2 regions of the Kitasatospora sp. NPDC058046 genome follow, and region 1 is predicted to be linked to the other one. Evidence: riboswitches for the same ligand, from Rfam matches in the RefSeq annotation. Region 1 holds a riboswitch; the other holds the start of a gene.
What was found. Region 1 has a riboswitch for glycine ahead of gcvP (aminomethyl-transferring glycine dehydrogenase). Riboswitches for the same ligand answer to the same signal wherever they lie in the genome.

Region 1 (7,294 bases):
AGGTGACCATCAGCACGGCGAGGTTGTCGCGGTGCTGCTCGATCTTCGCCTTCAGGTCCTCGACGTCCACGTCGCCGTCGACCAGGGTCTTCACCACGACCACGCGCATGCCGGCCATCACCGCGGAGGCCGCGTTGGTGCCGTGCGCCGAGGACGGGATCAGGCAGACGTCGCGCTGGGTGTCGCCGTTGGCGTGGTGGTAGGCGCGCACGGCCAGCAGACCGGCCAGCTCGCCCTGCGAGCCCGCGTTCGGCTGGATCGACACGGCGTCGTAGCCGGTCACCTCGACCAGCTGCTGCTCCAGCTGGCGGATCAGGGTCAGGAAGCCCTGGGCCTGGTCGATCGGCGCGAAGGGGTGCAGCTGGCCGAACTCCGGCCAGGTCACCGCCTCCATCTCGGTGGTCGCGTTGAGCTTCATGGTGCAGGAGCCCAGCGGGATCATGCCGCGGTCCAGCGCGTAGTCCCGGTCCGACAGGCGGCGCAGGTAGCGCAGCATGGCGGTCTCCGAGCGGTGGCTGTGGAAGACCGGGTGGGTCAGGTACTCGTCCTCGCGCAGCAGCGCGGCGGGCAGCGCGTCGGCGGCCTCGGCGACCTCGACGGCGGGGACGCCGAACGCGGCCCAGACGCCGGCCAGGTGCTCGCGGGTGGTGGTCTCGTCGGTGGAGACGGAGATCCGGTCCGCGCCGTCCTGGTGGACGTTGATGCCGTTGGCGCGGGCGGCGGCGGCGATCTCGGCGGCGCGGCCCGGGACGACGGCGGTGACGGTGTCGAAGAACTCGCCGTGCAGCAGCTCGACGCCGCCGGCCCGCAGGCCCTCGGCGAGGGCCGCGGCGTAGCGGTGGGTGCGGCGGGCGATGTCGGCCAGGCCGTCGGGGCCGTGGTAGACGGCGTACATCGAGGCCATCACGGCGAGCAGCACCTGGGCGGTGCAGATGTTGCTGGTGGCCTTCTCGCGGCGGATGTGCTGCTCGCGGGTCTGCAGCGCCAGGCGGTAGGCGCGGTTGCCGTCGACGTCGACGGAGACGCCGACCAGGCGGCCGGGCAGCGAGCGGGCGAACTCGGCGCGCACCGACAGGTAGCCGGCGTGCGGACCGCCGAAGCCCATCGGCACGCCGAAGCGCTGCGAGGTGCCGCAGGCGATGTCGGCGCCCAGCGAACCCGGGGACTTGAGCAGGGTCAGCGCGAGCAGGTCGGCGGCGACGGCGACGATCGCGCCTAGGCCGTGCGCCTGCTCGATCACCGCGGTGAGGTCGCGGACCACACCGGTGGCGCCCGGGTACTGGAGCAGCACACCGAAGACGCCGCGCTCGACGATCTCGGCCGGGATGCCCTCGGACAGGTCGGCGACGACGACCTCGACACCGGTCGGCACGGCACGGGTGTTGATCACCGCGACGGTCTGCGGCAGGGTCTCGGCGTCGACCAGGAAGACGCCGCCCTTGACCTTGGTGACGCGGCGGGCCAGCGCCATCGCCTCGGCGGCCGCGGTGCCCTCGTCCAGCAGCGAGGAGCCGGAGGTCGGCAGGCCGGTCAGGTCGGAGACCAGGGTCTGGAAGTTGAGCAGCGCCTCCAGGCGGCCCTGCGAGATCTCCGGCTGGTACGGGGTGTAGGCGGTGTACCAGGCCGGGTTCTCCATGACGTTGCGCAGGATCACCGGCGGGGTGAAGGTGCCGTAGTAGCCCAGGCCGATCATCGGCTGGAGCACCTGGTTGCGGCCGGCCAGCTCGCGCAGCTCGGCGAGGACCTGGGCCTCGGTCCGGCCCGCGGGCAGGTCCAGGGCGGTGATGGAGCGGATCGCCTCGGGCACCGCGGTGGCGGCGAGCTCGTCCAGCGAGCCGTAGCCGACGGACGCCAGCATCTTCTCCTGCGCGGCGGCGTCGGGGCCGATGTGGCGGTTCTCGAAGGGGCTGGCCAGCTCAAGCTCGGTGAGGGTCGAGGCGCCGGTGGGGCGTCCCGCGTTCGGCTGGGCGTTCATGGTGGTCGAGGCCTCCTGGTCACGGACCGGCGGGGGTACGCACGCCGGCCGGCCTCGCCGCTGCGGACAGCGGACGAACCTGGGCGGGCGGACCCGACAGGCCTCCCCCTCTGTCATCGGGACCTGAGAGCTTCACCCGCACGGGGCGCTGTGGGCGCTCCGTCGGCTTGCACCGTCGGTGAGGGTGGTGATCGCCGGCTTCCGCGCCGACGCTCCTGCCCTGCTTTCCAGAGTGACCTACCCCACACGGTACGGATGCCTGAGAGATTCCGGGGAGGAGTTGCTCCTTCGGCGCTCCGACCAGCGGCTTTCGCAGTCGGAGACTCTCCCGAGCGGGCTCTGCGGTCGTCGCCCAGGGTACCAGCGGGAGGCCCCCCGATCACGGGTGCGTCAGGTCGTTCGGGGTCTACGCGCGTCCCCCGGACGGTCCAGCGCGCAGCCCGTCCGGCGCACCCCGCTCGCGTCCGTCCGATTCATGGCTTTTGGTGTGAAGTGGCGGACGGAACGGGTGCTCCGGCCGCCTTCCTGCGGGAGTTCCGCAAGCTCAGCGCACGGGAGGAAAGAGTGCAGACCGACATCGACCCCCGGGACCTCATCGGTCACAAGGCCGTCGACCGCAACGGAGACAAGATCGGCACGGTCGACGAGGTCTACCTGGACGACGCCACCGGCCGGCCCGAGTGGGCCGCGGTCCGGACCGGCATCTTCGGCCGGGACGCCTTCGTCCCGCTGACCACGAGCGAGTTCGCCGGCGACGAGCTCCGGGTGCCGTACGACAAGTCGCTGGTGAAGGAGTCGCCGGACTTCGGCGTCGGCCAGCACCTGTCCCCCGCCCAGGAGCTCCAGCTGTACCGCTACTACGGGCTCGACACCCCGATGGACGGCCGCCCGAGCCACGAGAACGGGAGCCGGCCCAAGCAGGCCGACCTCGACTTCGGCACCACGGCGGCGGCCGCCGCCGCCACGACGACCGCGGCGGCCCCGGCGAAGTCGCTCACCTTCCACACCCCCGAGCGCTCCCCCGAGCCCGTTCCCGAGCCCGCCCCGGCCAGAGCCCCCGTCGCCACCGCCCCGCCCACCGCCGCCGTCACCGCCGCGGTCGCCGACAGCACCAGAACCGCCCCGGAGGCCGACATGCGGATGCTCAGCACCCCCGAGGCCACCACCGCCACCCCGGCGGCCGCGCCCGTCGCACCCACCGTGGAGCCGAGGCCGCAGTCGCAGCCCGCCCCCGCGCCCGCGCCCGCGTCTACGCCCGCCCCGGCGGCGACCGTCAGCGCCGCGCACGCCGACGGCGCCCCGTCCGCCCCCAGCGGCCCGGTCGAGATCACCTGCCGCGAGGAGCGGCTGGAGGTCACCACCGAGTGGCACACCCTCGGCACCGCGAAGCTGCGCAAGTACGTGACGACCGAACAGGTCGAGCGCCGCATCCCCGTGGTCCACGAGCGCGTCCGGGTCGAGCGGATGCCGGTCAGCGACGCCGAGCGCGCCACGCTCAGCGAGAAGGACATCGCCGAGGCCGTCGAGGAGGTCACCCTCCGCGAGGAGCGCGCGGTGGTCCGCAAGTACCTCGCGCCCGTCGAGCGGGTCCGCCTGGTCGTCGAGCGCTACACGACGGAGGAGGTGGTCCGGGAGGAGCTCCGCCGCGAGCACGTCGAGGTCCACGACACCACCGCCACCCAGAACACCTCCCCGGCCGGCTCGACCCCGCCCCCCGCCTCACCCCCCGCCACCGACTCACCCCGCCCGGCCGCACTGCGCCCGCTCGTCTGACACCACCCGCGAAGAGGGGCCCCGGACACCGTCCGGGGCCCTCTCGCACACCCACTGCAGGCGCCCCTCCCCGCCCCCGCCACCCCCACCACGGCCCTTGTCACGTACCCGACCGTTCACCTTTGCCAAAACTTAACCACTCGATATTTGACACTCTGAAGTATCTCCCTGCATGGTTACTTCAGTTCATTCACTATGTACGGGAGGAAGCAACCGTGAGTGAGGCACCACAGCCCACCACCGCGGCCGAGAAGCAGAGCAGCGCCCGGGTCCTGCCGGCCCTCATCCTGGCGATGCTGTCGTTCAGCGTGGTGCAGACCGCGGTCGTCCCGATCCTGCCCTCGCTGGCCAAGGAACTGCACGTCTCCGCGTCCAGCGTCACCTGGCTGATGACCGCCAACCTGCTCTCCGCAGCCGTGCTGACTCCCCTCCTGGGCCGCTTCGGCGACCTCCGGGGCCGCAAGCCGATGCTGCTGATCTCGCTGGCCGGCCTGGTCGCCGGTTCGGCGCTGGCGGTCAGCACCCACTCCTTCACCTGGCTGGTCGTCGCCCGTGTCCTCCAGGGCGCCGGCGGTGGCGTCCTGCCGCTGGCGATCAGCATCGTCCGTGACGAGCTGCCCAAGCAGAAGGTGACCGGCGGCGTCGCCGCCATCAGCGCCTCGATGGGCGTCGGCTCCGGCCTCGGCCTGGTCGCGACCGGTCTCCTGCTGGAGCACTGGAACTACAAGTCGATCTTCTGGATGGGCCTGGTCTTCGGCCTGATCGCGATCGCCCTGGTCGCCTTCCGCGTCCCGACCGACCCGGTGACCGACAAGGAGGGCGGCGCCGACCCGCTGGGTGCCCTCACCCTGGCCGGCTGGCTCTCCGCGCTGCTGGTCGCGGTCAGCCAGGGCAACCACTGGGGCTGGACCTCCAACAAGACGCTCGGCCTGTTCGCCGTCGCCGCCGTGGTCGCCCTGATCTGGGGGATCATCGAGACCAAGGTCGCGCACCCGCTGGTGGACATGAAGATGATGGCCCGTCCGGCCGTCGCCTTCACCAACGTGGCCGGCCTGCTCATCGGCTTCGGCATGTACGGCTCCTTCATGGTCATCAGCAACTTCGCCCAGACCCCGGAGAAGCTGACCCACTACGGCTTCACCGCCAGCGTGCTGCACGCCGGCCTCCTGCTGCTGCCGTCCGCGATCGGCTCGATGGTCGCCGCCCCGGTCGGCGCCCTGCTGATCGCCCGTCGCGGCCCGCGCCTGCCGCTGGTCCTCGGTGGCGTCCTCGGCGCCATCGCGATGGCCTACCTGGCCGTGCGCCACGGGCACGAGGGCGACATCTACACCGCCTCGGCGATCTTCGGTCTCGGCGTGGGCCTCGCCTTCGCCGCGATGCCGGCCTACATCAACGGCGCCGTCCCGGTCGAGCAGAGCGGTATCGCCAACGGCATGAACTCCGTGCTGCGCACGGTCGGTGGCGCGATCGGCACCGCCGTCATGGCCGCCATCCTGACCGGCGACACCATGAAGCTGCCGCCGCAGATCCCGCTGTCGCTGCCCACCCTGGACGCCTACAAGCACGCGTTCTGGACCGCGGCCGTGGTCTGCGTCGTCGCCGGCGTCGTCCCGTTCCTGATCCGCGGCACCAAGTCGGCCGCCACCGCGACGGTCGTCGGCGGCTCGGCCCAGCAGGACTCCAGCCCCGAGCTGGTCAAGACCGACGCCTGACGAGGCGTCCGGCCCCCGCGCTCAGGGACAGGGCGCGGGGCCCGGTCCCCGTACATCGTGAGGGCATCACGAACGCACGGGGTCCGGCACGGTGATCGGCCCCACCCGGTACTCCCCCACCGGGTGGGGCCGCTTCGCGTTTCAGGCTCCTTCCCCCGGCCCGCCGTTCCCCTCCGACACACCGTCCGGCCCCTCGTCCGGCCCCTCGTCCCGGCGCAGCGGCAGCGGCCGGGACGGTTCGAGCGCCGGGTCGTCCACCGCGAAGGTCCGTACCCGCCCCGGCCCGTCCCACGGCGTCTCGAACCGTACGGTGACCCTCCCGACGCCGCTGCCCTGCACCCAGCCCGGACCGAACTCCTCGTGCCGGACGTCCTGTCCGGGCACCCACCGCCGCACCACGACCGCCTCCGGCTCCGCCTCGGCCTCCTCGGCCTCGGCCGCCGCCTCCGCGTGCTCCGCGGCCTCCTCCCGCAGCGCCTGGGCGAACAGGTCCTCCTGGGTGTAGTCGGCGAGTTGGGCGACGCCCACGCCGAGCAGCCGGACCCCGCCGGTGATCTCCACCTGCTCGGCCAGCCGGCGCGCGGTCGCGGTGATCACCGCCTCGTCGTCGGTGGGCCCGCCGAGCGTCTCCGAGCGGGTCAGCGTCGAGAAGTCGAACCGCCGGACCTTGAGCACCACCGTCCGCCCCGAGCGCCCGGCCGCCCGCAGCCGCCGTACGCACCGGCCGGCCAGGGCCTCCACCTCGCGCAGCACCCGTTCCCGGTCGGCCAGGTCCACCTCGTAGGTGTCCTCCACCGACACGGACTTGGCGTCCTGGTCGGCGATCACCGGCCGCTCGTCCAGCCCTATGGACATCTGGAAGATCCCGGCGCCGTGCGCCCGCCCGACCAGCTGCACCAGCTCCGCCTCCCCCGCCTCCGCGAGGTCGGCCACCGTGCTCAGCCCGGCCCGGCGCAGCACCTGTTCGGTGGCCGGCCCGATCCCGGGCAGCGCCCGCACCGGCATCGGGCCGAGCACGGCCCGCTCCTGCCCGGGCTCGATCATGACCAGTCCGTCCGGCTTGGCCTGCTCGGAGGCGATCTTGGCCATCAGCTTGGACCCGGCCGCCCCGACCGAGCCGGTCAGGCCGGTCGCCCGCTGGATGTCCGCCCGTAGGTCCTCTGCGAGCGCGAGGACCAGCCGCTCGCCGGTCTCGTGGTCCGCCTCCAGCAGCGCCGGTCCGTACGGGCCTGCCTCCAGGTCCACGAAGGCCTCGTCCAGGCTGAGCGGCTGCACCAGCGGGGACAGCTGCCGCAGCAGCCCCATCACGATCTCGCTGTTCTGCCGGTAGGCCTCGAACCGCCCCGCCAGGAAGGCCGCGTTGGGGCAGAGCCGGCGCGCCTGCGCCATCGGCATCGCCGAGTGCACCCCGAACCTGCGCGCCTCGTACGAGGCCGTGGAGACCACCCCGCGTCCGCCGAGCCCGCCGACGACCACCGGCTTGCCACGCAGGCTGGGCTTGGCCGCCTGCTCCACCGCCGCGAAGAAGGCGTCCATGTCGAGGTGGATGATGCTCGGCAGAGATCGCACCCGCCGATCATCGCGTACGGGTCCGACAGTGCGTACGAACCGGGCCGGAGGCCCCGCTCCCGGCCCCCGTCGCTACTGCTTCGCGGCCTCCGCCAGCGCCTTCGGAATGCCGTCCTCCCGGGGCCCGAGGAACACCGGGTCCGGCCGCAGCCAGGCGTTGGCCGCCGCCTTGCCCGCCCCGGCGACCTCCCGCAGCCCGCCGTACAGCCAGGTCGCGTCGTGCAGTTCCGGCACCCCGACCGCGTACGAGCGGATGCCCGCCGCC
Region 2 (7,294 bases), on a different contig from region 1:
TGTCGATGGTGGACTGGTCGATGTTCATCCGGAGCACGATCTTGTCCGCAAGCTGCTTGCGGATCGGGTCGGTGCTCGCGTCCCAGTTGGTGTTCGGGACCAGGACGGCCTGCTTGCCGTCCTCGTAGGACTCGAACTTGTAGGAGCCCGAGGAGACGATCTTCTTCACGTACTCCGAGCCGGTGTCCTTGGCCTGCGGGACCGGCGCGGTCTGCGGGGCGCTGACCAGGTAGTCGAAGTCGGCGAAGGGCTGCTTCAGGTGGAAGACGATCGTGGTGTCGTCGGGCGTCTCGATCGAGTCGAGGCCGCCCTCCTTGTCCTTGTACGGGCCGGCGTACGGCGTGGCGTTGTCCACCAGGTGCTCGCGGAAGTAGACCGGGCCGTTGGAGTTCACGTCCAGCGCGTAGTTCGAGCGCTCGACGGCGTACTTGACGTCCTTCGAGGAGATCGGGGTGCCGTCGTCGTACTTCAGGCCCTTGCGCAGCTTGTACGTCCAGGTCAGGCCGTCCGCGCTGACCTGGCCCATCGACTCGGCGAGGTCGGGGACGAGCTTGTTGCCCTCGTCGCCCGGCGCCGGGTTGAAGGTGGTCAGCGAGCGGGCGTACAGGCGCGAGAAGTTGTAGATGTACGCGTAGTACGTGTTGCCCGGGTCGAGCGAGTCCGGGGTGCCCTTCATCTCGTAGGTGACCGTCCCGCCCTTCTTGTCCGAGGCGTTGACGATGCCCTTGGTGGCGGCGTTGGCGCCGGAGCCGCCTCCGGTGCCGGAGGACGAGGCGGAACCGGTGTCCTTCGACGAGCTGGTGCAACCGGTCACGACCAGGACGGCGGCGGCTGCGGCCGCGGTCAGGGCGACGGTACGGGACCTACGCATGGGTGAGATCAACCCCTTGGGGATGGGAGGCGGTGAAGGAGAGCCTTGACGGCGCATCACATGATGCGTGGTCATGTGCGGCGGGATCAGTTGCTCTTGGGATCGAGGGCGTCGCGAAGACCGTCGCCGAGCAGGTTGAAGGCGAGCACGGTGACGAAGATCGCCAGACCGGGGACCACCATGTACTGGGGGTCCACCTGGTAGTACCGGATCGCGTCCTGGAGCATCCCGCCCCAGGAGGCCTGCGGCGGCTGGATGCCGACGCCGAGGAAGCTCAGCCCCGCCTCGAAGAGGATGTTGGTCGGGATCAGCAGGGTCGAGTAGACCAGGATCGGACCGACCAGGTTGGGCAGCAGCTCCTTGAACAGGATGAACGGGCCGCGGGCGCCGAGGCTGCGGGCCGCGTGGACGAACTCCCGCTCGCGCAGCGAGAGCGTCTGGCCGCGCACGATCCGGCCCATGTAGGGCCAGTTGAAGAAGCCGATCACGAAGATCAGCACCAGCATGTGCAGCGGCAGGCCGTGCAGGCCGAAGGCTCCGCCCTGGAGCGAGGTCGAGATCGCGATGGCGAAGAGCAGCAGCGGGAAGGCCAGGAAGACGTCCATCACCCGGCTGATCACGGTGTCCACCCAGCCGCCGTAGTAGCCGGCCATGATGCCGAGCACGGTGCCGATGGTGTTGGACAGCAGGGTCGCGCCGAAGGCGACCAGCAGGGAGACCCAGGAGCCCTCGATGACGCGGGTGAGCAGGTCACGGCCCTGCAGCGGGTCGATGCCGAGCGGGTGTTCGAGGCTCATGCCGCCCCAGTCGCCGAACGGCAGACCGCCGAGGTCGGCGTCCAGCAGGTCCTGGTGGAGGGCGTCCGGGTCGAGCCCGAACATCGACTCGATCGGCTTGGCCAGCACGGCGAGCATGATCAGCAGGATCACCACGACGCCGCCGGCGACGGCGGCCTTGTCCCGCTTGAAGCGGGTCCAGGCGATCTGGCCGAGGGAGCGGCCCTCGATCTTCTTGGCCGGTCCGGCGGCGGCTGCTGCCTCCGGCTCGTTCCCGGCGGTGGTCACGGATGTCATGGTCAGTTGGTCCCCTCGCCGACGGTGGCCGGCCCACGGGTGCCGGTCGCCGTCTTCGGCGGTGCGGCTGCGGACGTGCGGAGGTGCTTAGGAGGAGCGGGTGTTGACGGCAGTGCGTCGTGCACAGGCACTGCCACCACGCGGGATGGGCGTCGCGTGGACGGGCTTGTCGGCGTGCGCGCTCACCTTTGTGGGGTTCCAGCACGCGCGGTGCGTTGCGCAGAACTCTCTGCCATCCGAACTGGCTTGCGCCAGCCCTGACAACCGACAGATGCCCAACTGTGATCTGCGTGCATGCACCTCCCCGATCTTCGGCATATACCTCTTCACATGGCTGTAACTGCCATGTCAAGATGACCGGGCCGCACATCCGGAAATTCGTCCGGAAAGCATCGAAGCCGACTTGACGGACAATCAAGTCGGCTTCGGAGAATGGGTTTTGGGATTCAGCGCCCGGGGTAGCCGGGCCACGGCCGCTGCGGCTGCTGCTGCCAGCCCTGCGCCGGCGGCTGGGTGCCGTACGCGTAGCCCGGCATCGACTGCCCGGGGTACGGCGGCGGGGGCACCGGCGGGTACGGGCCGGTCGGCGGGCGGCCCGCCTCCCGGTCGAAGAACGGCCGCGCGTTGGCGCGCATCCACAGCGCCACCGGGTCGTACTCGTCCGACATCGCCACCGTGGACACCGCGAGCCCCTCCGGGGCCACCGCGATCGCGCGCTGCATCAGCGCCCGCACCGCCTCCACCGCCGGCGGCGAACTCTCGTAGAGGTCAAGGCCGATGGCCAGGTACGACTCCCCCACCGCGGGCTGCACCCAGGCCCGGCGCAGTGCCCGGACCGCGCGCACCTCGGCGGCCTGCCGCTCCAGCAGCGCGAAGAACGGCTGGGCGTTCAACTGCGGCTCGCTGAGCTTCAACGGCCCGGCCGGCAGCCGGTCCAGGCCCGCGGCGACCCGCCGGAGGTCCGCCCAGGGCACGCCGACGCCGCCGCCGGGGGCGTGCGGGTTGAGCCACAGGCCCCAGCGGGTGCGGTACAGCGAGGCCGCGATCTCCCGGCCGGAGACGACCTCGTGGGCCCGCGCCCAGCCGGAGGCGGTCAGCTGCTCGGGCGAGGTGACGGCCGGCGCGTAGCCGTGGCCGCTGATCTCCATGTTCCCGTACTGCGCGTCCGGGCTGCCCGGCGTGCCGTGCCACAGCAGCATCCAGACCCGGCCGTCCGCCAGCGCGTGCAGCAGCCGCTCGTACGCGTCGTAGCGCTCCGGCGCGACGTCGCGCAGGGCGCGCTCCAACGCGCCGGGATCAGCTCCCGGGCGCCCGGCCGGTGCCTGGCCCCAGGGCCCCGGCACACCGCCCGCTCCCGTTCCCGCACTCATGCGCCCACCTCGCCGCGCCTCTTTCCCTCAACCCGCCGACCCGTCGGCCGTCTGCACGCACCCTATGGCGCGGCACCGGCCACCGCCACGGCGACGTGCCTCTGATCCGGACCCGCTCACGCCCGCGTGTGGAAAGGCAGTACCCGGGTGAGCAGCCACTCGACCACCGGGTCGTCGGCGAGGTCGAGCAGTACGAGGTGGACGCCCCCGGGCAGCGGCGCGGTTCCCAGCGCTCGCCCGAGTGCCTCGTTCACCGCGGCCGGGTCGGCCGGGGCCGCCGGGTCCAACTGGACGCCCACGAACATCACGGTCGGTTCGCCCTCGATGCTGGCCAGCGCCCTGCGGGCGGTCAACACACCGGGCAGCGCCGACAGTTCGCTCCGGCAGGCGGCCAGGAAGTGCTCCGGGTCCTCGCCCGGCACCGGCTCGCGCAGCGCCACCCGGCCGCCGGTCGGCTCCGCGGCGCCCTCGGCCTGCTCCCAGCGGTCCTCGCGCGGGCCGCGGCGCAGCTCGGCGACCCCCTGCGGCGGCACCGGGAGGCCCACCGGCGCGTCCGGGTTCACCGCGATGCCGAGGCCCAGCGGCAGCCCGCGGGCGAACTCCCACACCGGCGCGATCGCGAAGGCCATCCCCGGCGCCTGCTGGAGGAACACCTCCTGCGAGGAGAACACCGGCACGTACGGGTCGCCGCCCAGCTCGATGGTCGGCAGGTCGAGCGCCTGGCCCTGCGGGTCGGCCCCGGCCGGCAGCGGCACCCACACCTGGCTGCGCGCCAGCACCTCGAACACCCGTGGGGTCGCGCCCGGGTCGCCCAGGGCCGCGGTCAGCACCTGCTCCAGTTCGTTGGCCGGCCAGGAGCCGCCCGCCGGCGCCTCCTCCGGTCCGCCCCACCCCTGCTGCTGCTCCACCGGGTACCCCATGCGCCGCCGATTCCGCCCTCTGCCGTCGGCCGCCCACTGCCGCACCGACGCGCAGCAGTCTAGAGGCGTGCGGGGGGTGCGGTCAGGACTCGTGTTCGGGTCCCGCGCGGTGTGACCGGGTCCCCCCTCCCCTCGTCGTCCGGGACGTGCCATGATGTGCCCGTCCGACGGCATGCGCCGCGGGCCCCCACAACTCCATACCGGCCGCTCGAACCCGCGCGGGAGAGCCCGGAGTGCCACTCAGGCACAGCCGGCGCCGAAGGAGCAAGTCCTCCCCGGAATCTCTCAGGCACCCCTACCGCACGGGTTAGGCACATCTGGAAAGCGGCGCCCGGCCCTGTCGTGCGCCCACCCACGGTGCAAGCCGTCATGCTGTCCCCCAAGCTGGAAACGGCTGCGGGCGGCGGGGCGGTGAAGCTCTCAGGTTCGACGACAGATGGGGAGACCCACGCCGCCGCATGCCCGCGCGCAGGGTCGGCCCCCCAGCGGGTCCGGTCCGGTGCGTGCACCCCTGAGTGCCCCGACCGAGGAGTTCCTGGCCATGTCGTCCCTCCGCCTGACCGCGCTCGACGCGCTGCACCGCGCCCTCGGCGCGACCATGACCGACTTCGCCGGCTGGGACATGCCGCTGCGCTACGGCAGCGAGCGCGAGGAGCACCTCGCCGTCCGCACCAAGGCCGGCCTGTTCGACCTCTCGCACATGGGCGAGATCACCGTCACCGGCCCGCAGGCCGGCGAGATGCTGGACCACGCCCTGGTCGGCTTCGTCTCCGCGCTGGGCGAGCTGCGCGCCCGCTACACCATGATCTGCGCCGAGGACGGCGGCATCCTGGACGACCTGATCGTCTACCGCCTGCGCGAGGACGCCTTCCTGGTCGTCGCCAACGCCTCCAACGCCCAGCTGGTCCTCGACGAGCTGATCGCCCGTGCCAAGGGCTTCGACGCCGTCGTCACCGACGACCGCGACACCTACGCGCTGATCGCCGTCCAGGGCCCGGAGGCCACCGGCATCCTGGCCGACACCACCGACGCCGACCTGCCCGGCCTGAAGTACTACGCGATCCTCCCGGCCTTCGTGGCCGACCGCGAGGTGCTGCTCGCCCGCACCGGCTACACCGGCGAGGACGGCTTCGAGATCTTCTGTCACCCGGCCGACGCCGAGCCGGTCTGGCAGGCGCTGACCGCCGCCGGCGCGGACCGCGGCCTGGTCCCCTGCGGCCTGTCCTGCCGCGACACGCTGCGCCTGGAGGCCGGCATGCCGCTGTACGGGCACGAGCTGTCCACCGACCTGACCCCGTTCGACGCCGGCCTGGGCCGGGTCGTCCGCTTCGACAAGACCACCAACGAGGGCGCCTTCGTCGGCCGCAAGGCCCTGGAGGCGGCCGCCGCCGCGGCCGAGACCAACCCGCCGAAGGTGCTGGTCGGCCTGGTCTCCGACGGCAAGCGGGTGCCGCGCGCCGAGTACACCGTGGTCTCCACCGAGGGCGAGCCGATCGGCCGGATCACCTCCGGCGCGCCGTCCCCGACCCTGGGGCAGCCGATCGCGATGGCCTACGTCGACGCCGCCCACGCCGCCCCCGGCACCACCGTCGCGGTGGACGTGCGCGGCAAGCACGAGCCCGTCAGGGTCGTGGCGCTGCCGTTCTACAAGCGCGCCCGCTGACCCCTCGCACGCCCCCCGTTTTCCCATACGCGCACGTCGCAGCCGTCCGCGCGGCGGCCCGCTTCGTCGTACCCGCTTCCCATCCTGGAGAATGACGCCATGAGCAACCCCCAGCACCTTCAGTACACCAAGGAGCACGAGTGGCTGACGGCCGCCGTGGACGGTGTCTCCACGATCGGTATCACCAAGCACGCCGCGGACGCGCTCGGTGACATCGTCTACGTGCAGCTGCCCGAGGTCGGCGAGACCGTGACCGCCGGCGAGACCTGTGGCGAGCTGGAGTCCACCAAGTCGGTCAGCGACCTGTTCTCCCCGGTGACCGGCGAGGTCACCGAGGTCAACCCGGACGTCCTGGACAACAACGCCCTCGTCAACAGCGACCCCTTCGAGGGCGGCTGGCTGTTCAAGGTGCGCGTCGAGGCCACCGACGAGCTGCTCAGCGCCGACGAGTACGACGCGCTCACCAACCCCCAGGGCTGAGCCCCCGACGGGACGGGCCGCCGCACCGCGGTCCGTCCCGCCCTGGCCCCTTTCCCTCCTCCTCCCGGGAAGACCACACCATGACTGTTCTCAACCAGTCCCTGCACGCCCTCGACCCGGAGATCGCCGCCGCGGTCGACGCCGAGCTGCACCGCCAGCAGACCACCCTGGAGATGATCGCCTCCGAGAACTTCGCCCCGGTGGCGGTCATGGAGGCCCAGGGCTCGGTGCTCACCAACAAGTACGCGGAGGGCTACCCCGGCCGCCGCTACTACGGTGGCTGCGAGCACGTCGACGTGGTCGAGCAGATCGCGATCGACCGCATCAAGGCCCTGTTCGGGGCCGAGCACGCCAACGTCCAGCCGCACTCCGGCGCGCAGGCCAACGCCGCCGCGATGTTCGCGCTGATCCAGCCGGGCGACACCATCCTGGGCCTGAGCCTGGCCCACGGCGGCCACCTGACCCACGGCATGAAGATCAACTTCTCCGGCAAGCTCTACAACGTGGCCGCGTACCACGTGGACGAGAAGACCGGCCAGGTCGACATGGCCGAGGTCGAGCGCCTCGCCAAGGAGCACCAGCCGAAGCTGATCATCGCCGGCTGGTCCGCCTACCCGCGCCAGCTCGACTTCGCCGCGTTCCGCCGGATCGCCGACGAGGTCGGCGCGCTGCTCATGGTGGACATGGCGCACTTCGCCGGCCTGGTGGCCGCCGGGCTGCACCCGAACCCGGTGCCCTACGCGGACGTGGTCACCACCACGACCCACAAGACCCTGGGCGGCCCGCGCGGCGGCGTCATCCTGTCCAAGGCCGAGTTCGCCAAGAAGATCAACTCCGCGGTCTTCCCCGGCCAGCAGGGCGGCCCGCTGGAGCACGTGATCGCCGGCAAGGCGGTCGCCTTCAAGGTCGCGGCCTCC

Region 2: another riboswitch for glycine. It lies ahead of gcvT (glycine cleavage system aminomethyltransferase GcvT); the one in region 1 lies ahead of gcvP (aminomethyl-transferring glycine dehydrogenase).

What each region holds. Positions count from the first base shown of each region.
Region 1 covers NZ_JBHVRS010000009.1:320,557-327,850, forward strand. Annotated here, with positions in the region: gene gcvP (aminomethyl-transferring glycine dehydrogenase) at 1-1,975, opposite strand, end outside; glycine riboswitch at 2,213-2,316, opposite strand; gene ACFVU7_RS20965 (PRC and DUF2382 domain-containing protein) at 2,468-3,748, shown strand; gene ACFVU7_RS20970 (MFS transporter) at 3,964-5,460, shown strand; gene ACFVU7_RS20975 (DNA polymerase IV) at 5,602-7,029, opposite strand; gene ACFVU7_RS20980 (vancomycin high temperature exclusion protein) at 7,102-7,294, opposite strand, start outside.
Region 2 covers NZ_JBHVRS010000002.1:737,079-744,372, reverse strand. Annotated here, with positions in the region: gene ACFVU7_RS07630 (ABC transporter substrate-binding protein) at 1-871, opposite strand, end outside; gene ACFVU7_RS07625 (ABC transporter permease) at 958-1,944, opposite strand; gene ACFVU7_RS07620 (enhanced serine sensitivity protein SseB C-terminal domain-containing protein) at 2,391-3,314, opposite strand; gene ACFVU7_RS07615 (enhanced serine sensitivity protein SseB C-terminal domain-containing protein) at 3,431-4,234, opposite strand; glycine riboswitch at 4,444-4,545, shown strand; gene gcvT (glycine cleavage system aminomethyltransferase GcvT) at 4,776-5,897, shown strand; gene gcvH (glycine cleavage system protein GcvH) at 5,997-6,377, shown strand; gene glyA (serine hydroxymethyltransferase) at 6,458-7,294, shown strand, end outside.